3 regions of the Bradyrhizobium sp. MI1.7 genome follow, and region 3 is predicted to be linked to each of the others. Evidence: predicted binding sites of a transcription regulator. Region 3 holds the regulator's gene; each other region holds the start of a gene.
What was found. Region 3 encodes LexA, which represses DNA repair genes until DNA is damaged. Its sites were predicted from a motif close to TGTTCNNNNTGTGTTCNG; they were not measured.
Positions count from the first base shown of each region.

Region 1 (4,627 bases), on a different contig from region 3:
CGCCGCGCGCTCGCGTCCGATCTCGCGGAAGCGCACGAAGGCATGCATCTTGTGCTCGTCGCGATGGACTGCTCTTGCCATGGCGGTGACTTGCGCGACATCGGGATCGGTCGCGACCTCGATGAGATCGTGATTGTCTTTCAAGCGCCAGAGCAGGCGATAGAGGATCGCAAAGCGCTCGCCGTCGCGATGCAGGATCGCGGCCTTGGCGAGCTCGACGAATTTTGCCGAGACGTTGAAGGTGCCGTCGTTCACCTCAAATATCGGAGACGGCGCGGGCGGTGCGAACAGCTCGGCTTCGCCGCCTTGTACGGTCCAGGTGGCATCGGTTGGCGGCACATGATGCAGCACGAGCGACCGCGCGGCTTTGCGCCAGCCGTCGAAATCGGTTTCGGTGTCGAGGGTGATGTACTGCATCAGAAGCCAAACCCCAGTTGTGTTGCCTTCGGCTTGAACCGTTCGATCAGCCGCGCCTCGTCGAGGCGGTGCGGCGCGGGGCGGTGATCGCTGAGGACGATGAAAGGCAGCGCCTTGTTGCGGGGCACGTGCAGCCGCGCGAGATCGGAGAGGCGGATCGTGGTGGTGCGCCGGGTCGCGATGATGCGTTCGACCGCCTTGGTGCCGAAGCCGGGCACGCGCAACAGCTCCTCGCGGCTGGCGCGGTTGACGTCGAGCGGGAAGCGGTCGCGATGGCGCAGCGCCCAGGCGAGCTTCGGATCGATGTCGAGCGGCAGCATCGCGTTGTCATCGACGATCTCCGCAACGTCGAAACCGTAGAACCGCATCAGCCAGTCGGCCTGGTAGAGCCGGTGCTCGCGCAGCAGCGGCGGCTGTACCAGAGGCAAAGCGCGGCTGGCATCGGGGATCGGGCTGAAGGCGGAGTAATAGACGCGCCGCAGCCTGTAGGAGCCATAGAGATTGGAGCTGGTGTGGAGAATGGTGTGATCGGAGGCCGCGTCGGCGCCGACGATCATCTGCGTGCTCTGTCCGGCGGGCGCGAAGCGCTGCGGCCTCGCCTTCGTCTTTGTGCTGCGGTTTTCCTCAGCCTCGTCGAGCTTCAGCCGCAGCCGGCCCATGGTGCGGCGGATCGCGCGCACATCCTTTTCCGGTGCGTATTGCTGCAGGCTCGTCTCCTCAGGCATCTCGATGTTGATGGAGAGGCGATCTGCATATTTGCCGGCTTCCGCGATCAGCGCGTCGTCGGCCTCGGGAATGGTCTTGAGATGGATGTAGCCGCGAAAGTGATGCTCCTCGCGCAGTTTGCGCGCGACGCTGACCACCTGCTCCATGGTGTAGTCGGGGCTGCGGATGATGCCGGAGGAGAGAAACAAGCCCTCGATGTAATTGCGCCGGTAGAAGTCGAGCGTGAGCTTGACCACTTCGTCGATGGTGAAGCGGGCACGCGGCACGTTGGAAGAGGCGCGGTTGACGCAATAAAGGCAGTTGTAATTGCAGGCGTTGGTCAGGAGCACTTTGAGCAGCGAGATGCAGCGTCCGTCCGGCGCGTAGGAATGGCAGATGCCCATGCCCGGTGCGGTCGAGCCCATGCCCTTGCCGTCGCTGGAATCCCGCTTCTCGGTGCCGCTGGAGGCGCACGACGCATCGTATTTGGCGGCATCAGCCAGAATCTCCAGCTTGCGTTGTACGTCCATCGTGGAATCCCTTTGATTCAGCTTACGAATCCGGATGAGCACCAATTCGATTGACTCCCCGGCCGCTGTTAGCTTTATATTAGAACATATCATGAACAAATGAGCCAGCCGCAGGTTCTTATTTTTGAGAACCTCGGCAATCACCTCTGAAGGAGCGGCGTATATGAGCGGCGCACGGATGAACGCGCTTGCGACCTTGCGCGGCCAGATCGAGCGCATCGAGACGGCGGAGGTCGTGCATCAGCACGATCGCGTCGCGCTCGGCCACGACGAGGTCGACAGCGCGCTGAAGGGCGGGCTCGCGCGCGCGGTGATCCACGAGGTGTTTTGCGAGGGCCGGCAGGGAACCGCCGCGACGGGTTTTGTCATGGGGCTTGCGGGGCGTGTCTCGCGGCGCCGGCCGCTGCTGTGGGTGCGGCAGGATTTTTCGGAACTCGAGACCGGCGCGCTGTCGATGAGCGGGCTTGCCGAGATCGGTCTCGATCCGCGCCGCGTGGTGATGGTGCGCGCCGCCGATGTCGAGAGCGCGTTGCGGACCTCGGCCGATGCGCTCGCCTGCGACGCGCTTGGCGCCGTCGTGCTCGAGCTCTGGGGTGAGACGCGGCAGTTCGATCTCGTGGCGAGCCGTAAGCTGACACTGGCCGCGCAATCGTCCGGTGTCACCGGCCTGATGTTGCGGATGGCCGCGCAGCCGCTGCCCTCGACCGCGGAGACGCGATGGATGCTGCGCGCGGCGCATTCGCCGCCGGGCCCGGCATGGAGTGCCTGGGGCGCGCCGCGCTTCGATGCCGAGCTCTTGCGCAATCGTCATGGCCCCTGCGGCCGGTGGATCATGGAATGGAAATGTGATGAGTGCCAGTTCTCTGAACCGTCGACGTATCCTCAGCCTGTGGCTGCCACGCCTGCCCATCGATCGGATTCAGCGGTTCTTCGGCGCGCTGGGTAAGACCAATGATCCGAGCATCGTCGTCATCAAGGACAACAATGCGCTGGTGATCCATGCGCTGGACGAAGCCGCCGAGCGCCTCGGCTTGCACATCGGCCAGCCCCTGGCCAATGCACGGGCGATGTGTCCGGACTTGAAAGTGTTCGACGCCGATGTCGTGGCCGATGCGAAGACGCTCAGCGACGTCGCCGACTGGTGCGATCGCTTCACGCCGCTGGTGGCGCTCGATCCGCCGCACGGGCTGTTTCTGGACATCACCGGCTGCGCGCATCTGTTCGGCGGCGAGGCTGCGTTGTTGCAGACCTTCGTCCGCGGGCTCGCCCGTCAGGGTTTTGCCGTCAGCGCGGCGATCGCCGGCACCTCGGTCTGCGCGCGCACGCTGACGCGGCAGGCCTCCGGCACCATCGTCGCCGATGGCGGGGAGGCGGCGGCGGTCAGCCGGCTGCCGGTGTCCGCGCTCGGTGCGGGCGAGGCCATCACCACGGGCCTGCGTCGCGCCGGCCTGAAAACCATCGGCGATGTCGCCTCGCGCGAGCCGCATGAGATCACGGCGCGGTTCGGCGCGCGGTTCTCCACGCTGCTCGCGCATGCGCAGGGGCATGGCGATGCCCCGATCAATCCGCGCAAACCGCTGCCGGATTACATCGTGGAGAAGCGCTTTGCCGAACCGATCGCCACCGACACCATGATCGCGATGACGCTGTCGCGGCTGGCCGACACGCTGATCGCGTCCATGGAGAAGCAGGGCAAGGGTGCGCGGCGCCTGGAAGCCGCCTTCTTTCGCACCGACGGCGTGGTGCGCGCGATCATGGTCGAGACCGGGCGGCCGGTCACGCAAAGCAAAGTCATCGACCGGCTGTTCCGCGAGCGCCTCGATGCGCTCGCCGATCCGCTGGATCCCGGCTTCGGTTTCGACATGGTACGACTGTCGGCAAGCCGCACCGAGATCGTGGTGCAGGAGCAGCGCGATCTCGACGCCCATGTCCATGACAATGACGAGCTCGCCGCGCTGATCGACCGCATCGCCGCGCGCATCGGCGGAAAGCGCGTCGTCGTGCATTTGCCTGAGGATACCCATATCCCGGAATGTGCGGTGCTGGCCGCGCCTGCCCAGCACCATCTCGCCGTGGCCATGCAGGCCGAATGGCCGGCGCGCGCCGAGAGCGAGCCGCCGCTGCGCCCCCTGCGGCTGTTCGACAGACCGGAGCCGATCAAGGTGCCGTTCGCGACCGTGCCCGACGGCCCGCCGCATCAGTTCACCTGGCGGCGCGCGCTGCATGCGGTGGTGCGGGTGGAAGGGCCCGAGCGCATCGCGATGGAATGGTGGCGGCAGGACGGCAAGCAATTGACGCGGGATTATTTCCGCATCGAGGATGCCGAAGGCCTGCGCTTCTGGATCTTTCGCGACGGTCTTTACGAAGGAGAGGTGTTCGACGACGAAGGTAAACCCATTCCCCCCAACTGGTATGTGCACGGTCTCTTCGCATGAACACGCCCGCTTATGCCGAGATCGGCATCACCACCAACTTCTCCTTCCTGCGCGGCGGCTCGGATCCGCGCGCCTATGTGCATCAGGCGAGCATCCTCGGCATTCCCGTGATCGGCATTGCCGACCACAACACGCTCGCCGGCGTCGTGCGCGCCTACAAGGAGCTCGACAATGACAAGGTGCTGCACAAGCCGAAATTGCTGATCGGCGCGCGCATCGTTTTCATCGACGGAACGCCCGACATTTTTGTCTATCCGCGCGACCGCGCCGCCTATGGCCGGCTGTGCCAGCTCCTCACCAGGGGCAAGCGCGGCGACGACATCACGCGGATCGAGAAGGGCGAATGCCATCTCACTTTTGTCGACCTTCTTGAGTTTTCCGAGGGCCAGCTCCTGGTCCTGACGCTGCCGCATCGCTTCGAGCCCGCGCAGGCGCTGGATGTTCTCGCCAAGCTTAAGGACAGCCGCGCCGAGGGCGTGTGGCTGGCGGCGAGCCTGGTCTATCGCGGCGACGACCGCCGCCGCCTGGCGCGGCTCGATG
Region 1 is NZ_JBVVPO010000065.1:39,807-44,433, forward strand. Features, by position in the region: gene AC0L3X_RS37355 (UdgX family uracil-DNA binding protein) at 1-417, opposite strand, end outside; gene AC0L3X_RS37360 (putative DNA modification/repair radical SAM protein) at 417-1,652, opposite strand; gene AC0L3X_RS37365 (ImuA family protein) at 1,816-2,598, shown strand; gene AC0L3X_RS37370 (Y-family DNA polymerase) at 2,501-4,087, shown strand; gene AC0L3X_RS37375 (error-prone DNA polymerase) at 4,084-4,627, shown strand, end outside.
Region 1: AC0L3X_RS37360 (putative DNA modification/repair radical SAM protein) is a predicted target of LexA. The motif match lies at 1,733-1,750, and genes of this name have one in related genera.

Region 2 (4,627 bases), on a different contig from region 3:
TCGGCCTTCTTGTTGGCGACGAGATCGACGAAGCCGGGATCCTGATGGCTGAATCCGTTATGGTCCTGCCGCCAGACATGCGAGGTCAGGAGATAGTTCAGCGAGGCGATCGGTCGCCGCCAGGGCAGATGTCGCGTCACCTTCAGCCATTTGGCGTGCTGGTTGAACATGGAATCGACGATGTGGATGAAGGCCTCGTAGCAGGAGAACAAGCCGTGCCGTCCGGTGAGCAGATAGCCCTCGAGCCAGCCCTGGCAGAGATGCTCGCTCAAAACCTCCATCACCCGGCCGTCCTGGGCGAGATGCACGTCGTAAGGCTCCGTCGGCTCCATCCAGACCCGTTCGGTCGCCTCGAACACGGCATCGAGCCGGTTTGACGCGGTCTCGTCCGGACCCATGATGCGGAAGTTGCGCGTTTCTGCGTTGAGGCGGATGACGTCGCGCAGGAATTTGCCGAGCTCGCGCGTTGCTTCGCCGGTGACGCCGCCGGGCTGCGGCACGTCCAACGCAAAACTGCGGAAGTCCGGCAGCTTCAGCTCCTTCTTCAGCAGGCCGCCATTGGCGTGCGGATTGGCGCCCATGCGCCTGTTACCGTCGGGCGCCAGCGCCTGGAGCTCGGGAATGAGCGCGCCGCTGCCGTCGAACAGCTTCTCGGGCTCGTAGCTGCGCATCCAGTCTTCGAGGATTTTCAGATGCGCCGGGTTCTCGCGACAGCTCGCAACGGGAACCTGATGCGCGCGCCAAAAGCCCTCGACCTTCTTGCCGTCGACCTCCTTCGGGCCGGTCCAGCCCTTCGGGCTGCGCAGCACGATCATCGGCCAGCGCGGCCGCTCGACGCTCTTGCGGCCGTCGCGGGCATGCTGCTGGATCGAGCGGATGCTGGCGAGCGCGACGTCGAGCGCATCCGCCATGGCCTGGTGCATCAATTCGGGATCGTCGCCCTCGACGAACAGCGGCTCGTGGCCGAACCCGCGGAACAGGTCGCGGATCTCCGCGTCGCGCATCCGTCCGAGCACGGTCGGGTTCGCGATCTTGTAGCCATTGAGGTGCAGGATCGGCAGCACAGCGCCGTCATGGGCGGGATTGAGGAACTTGTTCGAGTGCCAGGACGCCGCGAGCGGGCCGGTTTCCGCCTCGCCATCGCCGACGACGCAGGCGACGATCAGGTCGGGATTGTCGAATGCGGCGCCATAGGCATGCACCAGCGCGTAGCCGAGTTCGCCGCCTTCGTGGATCGAGCCTGGCGTTTCCGGCGCCGCGTGGCTCGGAATGCCGCCGGGGAAGGAGAACTGCCTGAAAAGTTTTCGCAATCCGTCTGTATCGCGCGCGACGTCAGGATAGATCTCGCTGTAGCTGCCTTCGAGATAGGTGTTGGCCACCATGCCCGGGCCGCCATGGCCGGGACCGCAGATATAGAGCACGTTGACATCGAGCGCGCGGATGACGCGGTTGAGATGGGCGTAAATGAAGTTCAAACCGGGCGTCGTGCCCCAATGGCCGAGCAAGCGCGGCTTGATGTGCTCCGGCCGCAACGGCTCGCGCAGCAGCGGATTGTCGAGCAGATAGATTTGCCCGACGGAGAGGTAGTTCGCGGCGCGCCAATAGCGATCGAGCAGATCGAGCTCGCTGCTCCCTGAGGCCGATTGTCGTTGATTTGTCATGTTCCTGCTGACCTTCACCCAGCGATCGACACCAACTTTGTTCCGGTGCGATTGATCCCTGTCCGGCATCGAACAGGATCGCCGCGACGGGTGTGTTGCGTGAGGTCAAGGGACCGCGCCCGAAATTTGGGCGGCTACTGTGCATGGGGTTGTTTTTGAGTTTTTTGTTTGTGTTCTTGATTTGTTCCTTTTGCGTGCTATCTTGGGTTCATGAGTCCAGCATCCTCTCATGCTCTCAAGCACCCGCCGGTCACGGCGCCCTCCGAGCCGGCGGGTGCGGACTCTGATTTTCCCGAACTGGCGGTCGCCATCGACAAACAGCGCAGGCGAGGGCGGGGCGCCCAGTCCAATGCCAGCGGCCGCTTCGAGGCCGAGGCCCGCGTCGCCTTCGACGATGGCTGGCAGAGCCTGGAGGAGCTGCCGCCGTTCAAGACCACCGTCGGCGTCGATACCTCGCGCAAGGTGATCACCCGCAACGAATCCCCCGATATTGGCTTCGACCGCTCGATCAATCCGTATCGCGGCTGCGAGCACGGCTGTGTCTATTGCTTCGCGCGGCCGACGCACGCCTATCTCGGCCTGTCGCCGGGGCTCGACTTCGAGTCAAAGCTGTTTGCCAAGCCCGATGCGCCGGCGCTGCTCGAGAAGGAGCTGGCCGCGACCGGCTACGAGCCGCGGATGATCGCGATCGGGACCAACACCGATCCGTATCAGCCGATCGAGCGCGAGCGTAAGATCATGCGCGGCATTCTCGAAGTGCTGGAGCGCGCCGGCCACCCCGTCGGCATCGTCACCAAGTCGGCGCTGGTCACGCGCGACATCGACATTCTCGCGCGGATGGCCAAGCGCAATCTCGCCAAGGTCGGAATTTCCGTCACCTCGCTCGATCCAAAGCTGGCTCGCACCATGGAGCCGCGCGCATCGACGCCGCCGAAGCGGCTGGAGGCGCTGAAGCAGCTTTCGGACGCGGGTATTCCGACCACCGTGATGGTCGCGCCCGTGATCCCCGCGCTGAACGATTCCGAGATCGAGCGCATTCTCGATGCCGCCGCCCATGCCGGCGTCAAGGAAGCCTCCTACGTGCTGTTGCGGCTGCCGCTGGAGGTTCGCGATCTCTTCCGCGAATGGCTGATGGCCAATTATCCAGACCGCTACCGCCACGTCTTCACCCTGATCCGCGACATGCGCGGCGGCCGCGATTACGACGCGAAATGGGGCGAGCGGATGAAGGGCACCGGACCGATGGCCTGGACCATCGGCCGCCGCTTCGAGATCGCCTGCGACAGGCTTGGGCTGAACAAGCGGCGCTCCAAGCTGACGACGGATCACTTTGCGAGGCCGAAGCGGAACGGCGATCAGCTCAGCCTGTTCTGATCGGGAAACGGAAGAGGCGTAGCATGAGCCAGGAACTTACCGCGCCGGTGCCGCGGCTCACGGTCATCACACTGGGTGTGAGCGACATTCGTGCCAGCATCGCCTTCTATGACGCGCTCGGCTTCTCGCGTCGGCTGAAGGCGACCGGCGAGGCCGTCGCCTTCTACGATACCGGTGGTCCGGTGCTGGCCCTGTTTCACTGGGACAAACTCGCGGCCGACGCCAAGTTGCCGGACAATCCGAGGCCCGCGACCTTCCGCGGCATGACGCTCGCCTGGAACTGCGCCACGCGCGGCGAGGTCGATGCGGTTCTGGCCTTCGCCGTCGGCAAGGGCGCGGCGCTGCTGAAAGCGGCGCATGAGACCGACTACGGCGGTTATTCCGGCTATTTCGCCGACCCCGACGGCCATCCCTGGGAAGTCGTGGTCGCGCCCGACATCGAGGTCGGTGAGGACCGGCGGGTGCATCTGGCGGAGTAGGCGGCTGGTCTGAATAACGGGAATTGTCCGGGGTTCCCGGTTGCGCCGGCCGGGCCGCTTGCGCACGATCCCGCCCATGATTCGGGACAAGTCCACCAGGAAGCCGGCCAAAGACGCGCCAAAGAAGGGCGCGTCGAAGAAGGATGCCGCCAGGAAGGCAGCGCCTGCGAAGACGGCCAAGGGGGCGGCCAAGGCCCCGGCCGGTAGGCAGGGCGCCATCATCGCCGTCGCATCGCCGACCTTCCGCCGCGAGCGCGCGCTGATCAAGCGCGGCATCTGGCCGGTTGCCGGCTGCGACGAGGCCGGCCGCGGGCCGCTGGCCGGACCCGTGGTCGCGGCCGCCGTGATTCTCGATCCCGACCGCATTCCCCGCGGCATCGACGATTCCAAGCGCCTGACGGCCGAGGAACGCGAGAAGCTTTTCGACAAGATCTGCGCCACCGCGCAGGTCTCGGTCGCCGTCGCCTCGCGCTCCCGAATCGACCGCGACAACATCCTGCGCGCCTCGCTGTGGGCGCTGAAGCGCGCCGTGGTGGCGCTGCCCGACTCGCCGCGTCATGTGTTTGTCGACGGCCGCGACCGGCTCGACACCGCCTGCGACTGCGAGGCCGTGATCGGCGGCGACGGCATCGTCCTGTCGATCGCCGCAGCCTCGATCATCGCCAAGGTGACGCGCGACCGGCTGATGTGCGCGCTGGCGCAGGACTGCCCCGGCTATGGCTTCGAGCAGCACAAGGGCTACGCCGTCCCGGAGCACCTCGACGCGCTCGACCGCCTCGGTCCCACCATCCACCACCGCAGCTTCTTCGCCCCCGTTGCCGCCGCCCGCGCCAAGCACATGCCCTGGACCGTCGAGCCGGTGCGGGACCTGTTCGCGGTGACCGAGATGGAAGTGCAGCTAGAAGCAAGCGTTGAAATTGATGCGTCAGCGGGCCTGTAGGGCAGACGGTCGTTGCCACAACGCGCAGCGCCCTTTATCAAAACAGATGTGAGCGAATAGGGCCGGCTGGACGGGTTGGCTGCATCTTTCGGACGTTGCATGCGGTTTACCTCCCTGGTCATCGAGCTCATTCGCGCCCGGCCGCGGCTGATCGTGTGGATCGCCGTGCTGCT
Region 2 is NZ_JBVVPO010000063.1:20,640-25,266, forward strand. Features, by position in the region: gene AC0L3X_RS36855 (phosphoketolase family protein) at 1-1,661, opposite strand, end outside; gene AC0L3X_RS36860 (PA0069 family radical SAM protein) at 1,872-3,035, shown strand; gene AC0L3X_RS36865 (VOC family protein) at 3,059-3,514, shown strand; gene AC0L3X_RS36870 (ribonuclease HII) at 3,591-4,454, shown strand; gene AC0L3X_RS36875 (glycosyltransferase family 39 protein) at 4,554-4,627, shown strand, end outside.
Region 2: AC0L3X_RS36860 (PA0069 family radical SAM protein) is a predicted target of LexA. The motif match lies at 1,833-1,850, and genes of this name have one in related genera.

Region 3 (4,627 bases):
CGATGGCGATTTTCAATCCTGGCCCGACCTGCCGGCCGGGAATGGCGATGTCAGCCGATCGGCAGGCGGGTGCTGGTTGGCCGGCTGTCGGTGATGGTCTGCGGCTTGTGCTCGCGCTCGCCGAGCGGCTGGGTCACCGGTAGCTGCAGCACGGTCGCACGCTGGCCTTCGACCAGCTGCGTCACCAGCACGGATTTGCCGTCGGGGAATTCGATCGCATCATGATGGCGATCGGGAATGTGCGGATCGATCTTGCCGAACTTGCCGACGCGCGAATTGACGGTGCGCGTCCAGATCCAGCGATTGTCGTAGCGGACGTTGTCGGCGAAGGCGAGCTCCGTTCCCGGGAGCAGGCAGACCGCGACGGTCGGATCGGCCGCGGAGGCAAAGCCGCGCGTCGAGGTGCCGCGGAAGGTTGTCGTGACGATCGTCTCGCCGACTTCGGCGGGACGCGACGCGACGGCATGCAGGCTGTAGTCACACATCGGGTGCTCCTCATGCAGGGATAGCGACCCACGTCTCTTAATCGAGGCGCAGGCCTCTATCAGAGTGGAAATACCAAACGTTCTGCCGGGTTGTAGGCAAATCTACGGCTCGCCGCCGCAGGCCGCAATCACATTAACTTTCCCGAATCCACCAGGAACAAAGCCCGCCCCTTTGCATTCCGCAGGCGCGTGTCAGCGCCCCGCAGGCGCCGACCAGCCGGAATATTGCCAGCCCGGCCGCGACGGTTGGTCGACGGCGTCGAGGGCCTTGCGGACTTGCTCGCTTACGGCGGTATCCTTGCGGGCATGGGGCCGCGATTGCGCGGCCAAGGCTTGCGCGGCCGATGCTGCGATCAGCGCCACAGCAACTGTGCTCAGAACGATCTGGCGCATGACTTCTCCTCGAACCTGAAGGCCGCGAAGCAGGGCTGCTTCGTGTGGCGTGCCGAGGATGTACCGCTGGAGGAGGGGCCGGATAATCTGCGCGAAACCAGAAAGACTATCCAGCGGAAGCGGACAATCGTCCGCTCCAATCCCGGATCGGCGATGCCGATCGAAAGCGCGCGGGGCGCGAAATGACCGATACCGGCACGTTCGGTATCAATACTTCCGGTACAGTCCGATCAGCTTGCCCTGGATCTTCACCCGGTTGGGCGGCAGAATGCGGACCTCATAGGCCGCATTGGCGGGCTCGAGCGCGATCGAGGCGCCGCGGCGGCGGAAGCGCTTGAGCGTCGCCTCCTCGTCGTCGATCAGCGCCACCACGATATCGCCGGTATCGGCGCTCTCGTTGCGCTGGATCAGCGCCATGTCGCCGTCGAGAATGCCGGCCTCGACCATGGAATCGCCGCGCACTTCGAGCGCGTAATGTTCGCCCGAGCCGAGCATGTCAGGCGGTACGCTGATGGTGTGGCTGCGGGTCTGCAAGGCCTCGATCGGCGTACCGGCCGCGATGCGGCCCATCACGGGGACCGCGACGGGGCGCTCGCCCTCGTCCGGCGGCGGGCTCGAAGTCGTGCGGACCTTGCCGAGATTGCCTTCGATGACGCTCGGCGTGAAGCCGCGGCGGCTGCCGGCGGCGGCCTGAAGCTCGGGCAGCTTGATCACCTCGATGGCGCGGGCCCGGTTGGGCAGGCGCCGGATGAAGCCGCGCTCCTCGAGCGCGGTGATCAGGCGATGGATGCCCGATTTCGAGCGCAGGTCGAGCGCGTCCTTCATCTCATCGAAGGAGGGCGGCACGCCGCTTTCCTTCAGTCGTTCGCTGATGAACCGCAGGAGCTCGTATTGTTTGCGCGTTAACATCTCGACCAAAATCCCCCGGTTGATGTCGTTCGATTCCGAGACGCTGAATTCAGCAGTAAGCCGCTACATTCTCGAAACAAATCATGAACGGACACTATATGTTCGATACATGTTCCGCAACTGCTTAATTTACCGTGAACGCGACAAAGTTCGCGGAACGCACGCGAACGAAGCGCTCAGACGGGCAGCCGCAAGACCTCGCAAGGCGTGCCGGCTTCGGCCTTCGACGCGAATGGCGCGCGCACGAGAAGTGCCTGTGCCGCAGCGAGATTCGCAAGCAGCGAGGAATCCTGGTGATTGACCGGAAGGGCGACGAGCGTGCCGTCGTCGCGCAGCTCGAGGCGTGCGCGCAGGTAATCCTCGCGCTGGTCATTGGCGCCGACATCGCGGCCGAGCACCGCGCGTTCGCGGCGGTGATGAATCATCGAACGGCCCGAAAGCGCGCGAATCAACGGCACCATGAACAGGAAGCCGCAAACGTAGGATGACACGGGATTGCCGGGCAGGCCGATCACGCGCATCGCGCCGAGCCGCCCGTTCATCATCGGCTTGCCCGGCCGCATCGCGATCTTCCAGAACGCCATCGAGATACCTTCGTCCCTCAGCGCCTGCTGGACCAGATCGTGGTCCCCGACCGACGCGCCGCCGGTCGTGATCAGGATGTCGGCGCCGCTCTCCCGCGCGCGGCCGATGCCGGCCGTGGTGGCCTCCAGCGTATCGGCGGCAACGCCGAGGTCGATGGTATCGGCGCCCTCGCTGCGGGCGAGCGCGTGCAGGGCGTAGCCGTTGGAATAGACGATCTGGCCGTGGCCCGGCGTCGTACCCGGCATCACCAGCTCGTCGCCGGTCGCGAGGATCGCGACCTTCGGGCGTCGCCGGACTGGCAGTTGCGGGTAATTCATGCCGGCGGCGAGCGCGAGGTCGCGCTCGGTGAGCCGGGCCCCTTTGCGCAGCAGCACGTCGCCTTCCGAGAAGTCGACGCCGGCGGGGCGGATGTGCCGCCCCGTTACGGCAGCTTCCTTGATCGTTATGCGCTTGCCGTCCGCGATCGTGTCCTCCTGGATCACGACCGCATCAGCGCCATCGGGAACGACACCGCCGGTGAAGATACGCACGGCCTCGCCGGCGCCGACCGATCCCGCAAACGGGCGGCCCGCCGCGACCTCGCCAATCAGGGTGAGCTGGGAGTCGATCTTCGCCGCATCGACCGCGCGCACCGCATAGCCGTCCATTGCCGACATCGCCTGCGGCGGCTGCGTGCGCCGCGCGGCGACGTCGCGCGCGAGCACGCGGTGGAAGGCTGCGTCGAGCGCGATCATCTCTTCAGGCAGCGGCTCTGCGCCCGCCAGCACCGCAGCGAGCGCGTCGGAAACCGGCATCAGGGCCACGGGTGAAAACTCCTGCTGGGCCCGTTCGGGCAAATCGGCGGCGAGAGTTCTAGCCGAGTGCAGGCGCAGAGGCAAAACAGTGGCCGCGCAGGATGATTTATCCTGCGTCATCCGCTCTGCGATGAAGGGTGAGCATCAAGTCCGCCGCGGCATGATCCAGAAGGCGAGACAGACCGGTACGAGGATGGCCATGGCGAGGACGAGAAGGACGAGAGCCACGGCCAGCATCGGTCAACTCCCCGGCGGCTTGTACGGACTGACGTCCGGCGCTGCGGGGCCCTGATCCTTGTCAGGCAGCGGGTCGGCCTGGGATTTCAGGTCGGCGGCCTTGCTGATCAGTTTTGCGGAGAGGTCAGAATCCGAGGTGGTTCTGGCGAATTTCATCAGCAGAGAGGCTTGCTTGGTAAGGTAGGTTTTGCCCAACACGACGATAAGCCCGATGTAGAATTCCCAACGGACTCATGAGTCCCGAGAGGGGCAATCGTTCCGGGAACTCCGTATAAAAATGCACAAAGGGTTTTGGTTCCTCGCCCCCAGGCAAAATAGTTCCACTCGCGGCCCGTCGGCTTGCCGGCCAGAGGTCAGATTCCGAGCGCCTTGAGGGCATTCCCGACGTCGCGGGGCGAGGTCACGTGGACCGCGGTCAGGCCGCGCGACCGCGCTCCTTCGATGTTCTCGGCAAGATCGTCGAAGAACACGATACGGTTCGCCGGCACGCCGATCGCGGCCACGACATGGTCGAAGGCCTCCACATCCGGTTTGCGCAGGCCGATGCTGGACGACAGATACAGCTCGCGGAAATGGCCGAGCAGGCCGGCATATTCCTTCGAGAAGTGGTCCACATGCGGCCGGTTGGTGTTGGAGAAGGCGTAGAGCGGCAACTGCTTCGCCGCACGCGGCAGCAGCTCGGCGATGTCGGGCATCTCGCCGGCGAAGATCGCGTTCCAGCCCTCCAGGAACTGCGCGTCCGAAATGCCGATCCCGAGCGAGGCGCGCAGCGAGTCAAAATAGGCCTCGTCGCTGATCTTGCCGACCTCGTGCAGCCGGTAGGCTTCGCTGTCCCGCACGTAGCGCGCGACGATGGCGTCCGGCTTGCAGCCGGCATGTCCCGCCCAGCAGGCGATCGCCTTGGAGAAATCGATGTCGAGCACGACGCGCCCGAGATCGAACAGCAGCGCGTCCGCGCTGCCGGGAGAGAGCGAGCTCATTGCATCCTTTCACTCAATATCGATAGGGGTCATGGTCGAACAGCGGGAACGCGCTGAACACGCTCGGCGCATTCGTTGCAGTCGCCTGGTGCAGGCAGGACTTGTCGACCTCGGCGAATGAGGTGGCGCCCAAGAGGCCGAGGCAGCGCAGCACCTCGTCCTCGAGCAGCTCCAGCATTCGCCTCACGCCGGCCTCGCCGGCCGCCGCCAATGCCCAGCATTGCAGCCGGCCGATGCCGACCAT
Region 3 is NZ_JBVVPO010000003.1:251,944-256,570, reverse strand. Features, by position in the region: gene AC0L3X_RS05720 (hypothetical protein) at 51-485, opposite strand; gene AC0L3X_RS05715 (hypothetical protein) at 732-1,064, shown strand; gene lexA (transcriptional repressor LexA) at 1,086-1,787, opposite strand; gene AC0L3X_RS05705 (molybdopterin molybdotransferase MoeA) at 1,964-3,175, opposite strand; gene AC0L3X_RS05700 (hypothetical protein) at 3,407-3,559, opposite strand; gene AC0L3X_RS05695 (HAD family hydrolase) at 3,757-4,383, opposite strand; gene AC0L3X_RS05690 (alpha-hydroxy acid oxidase) at 4,397-4,627, opposite strand, start outside.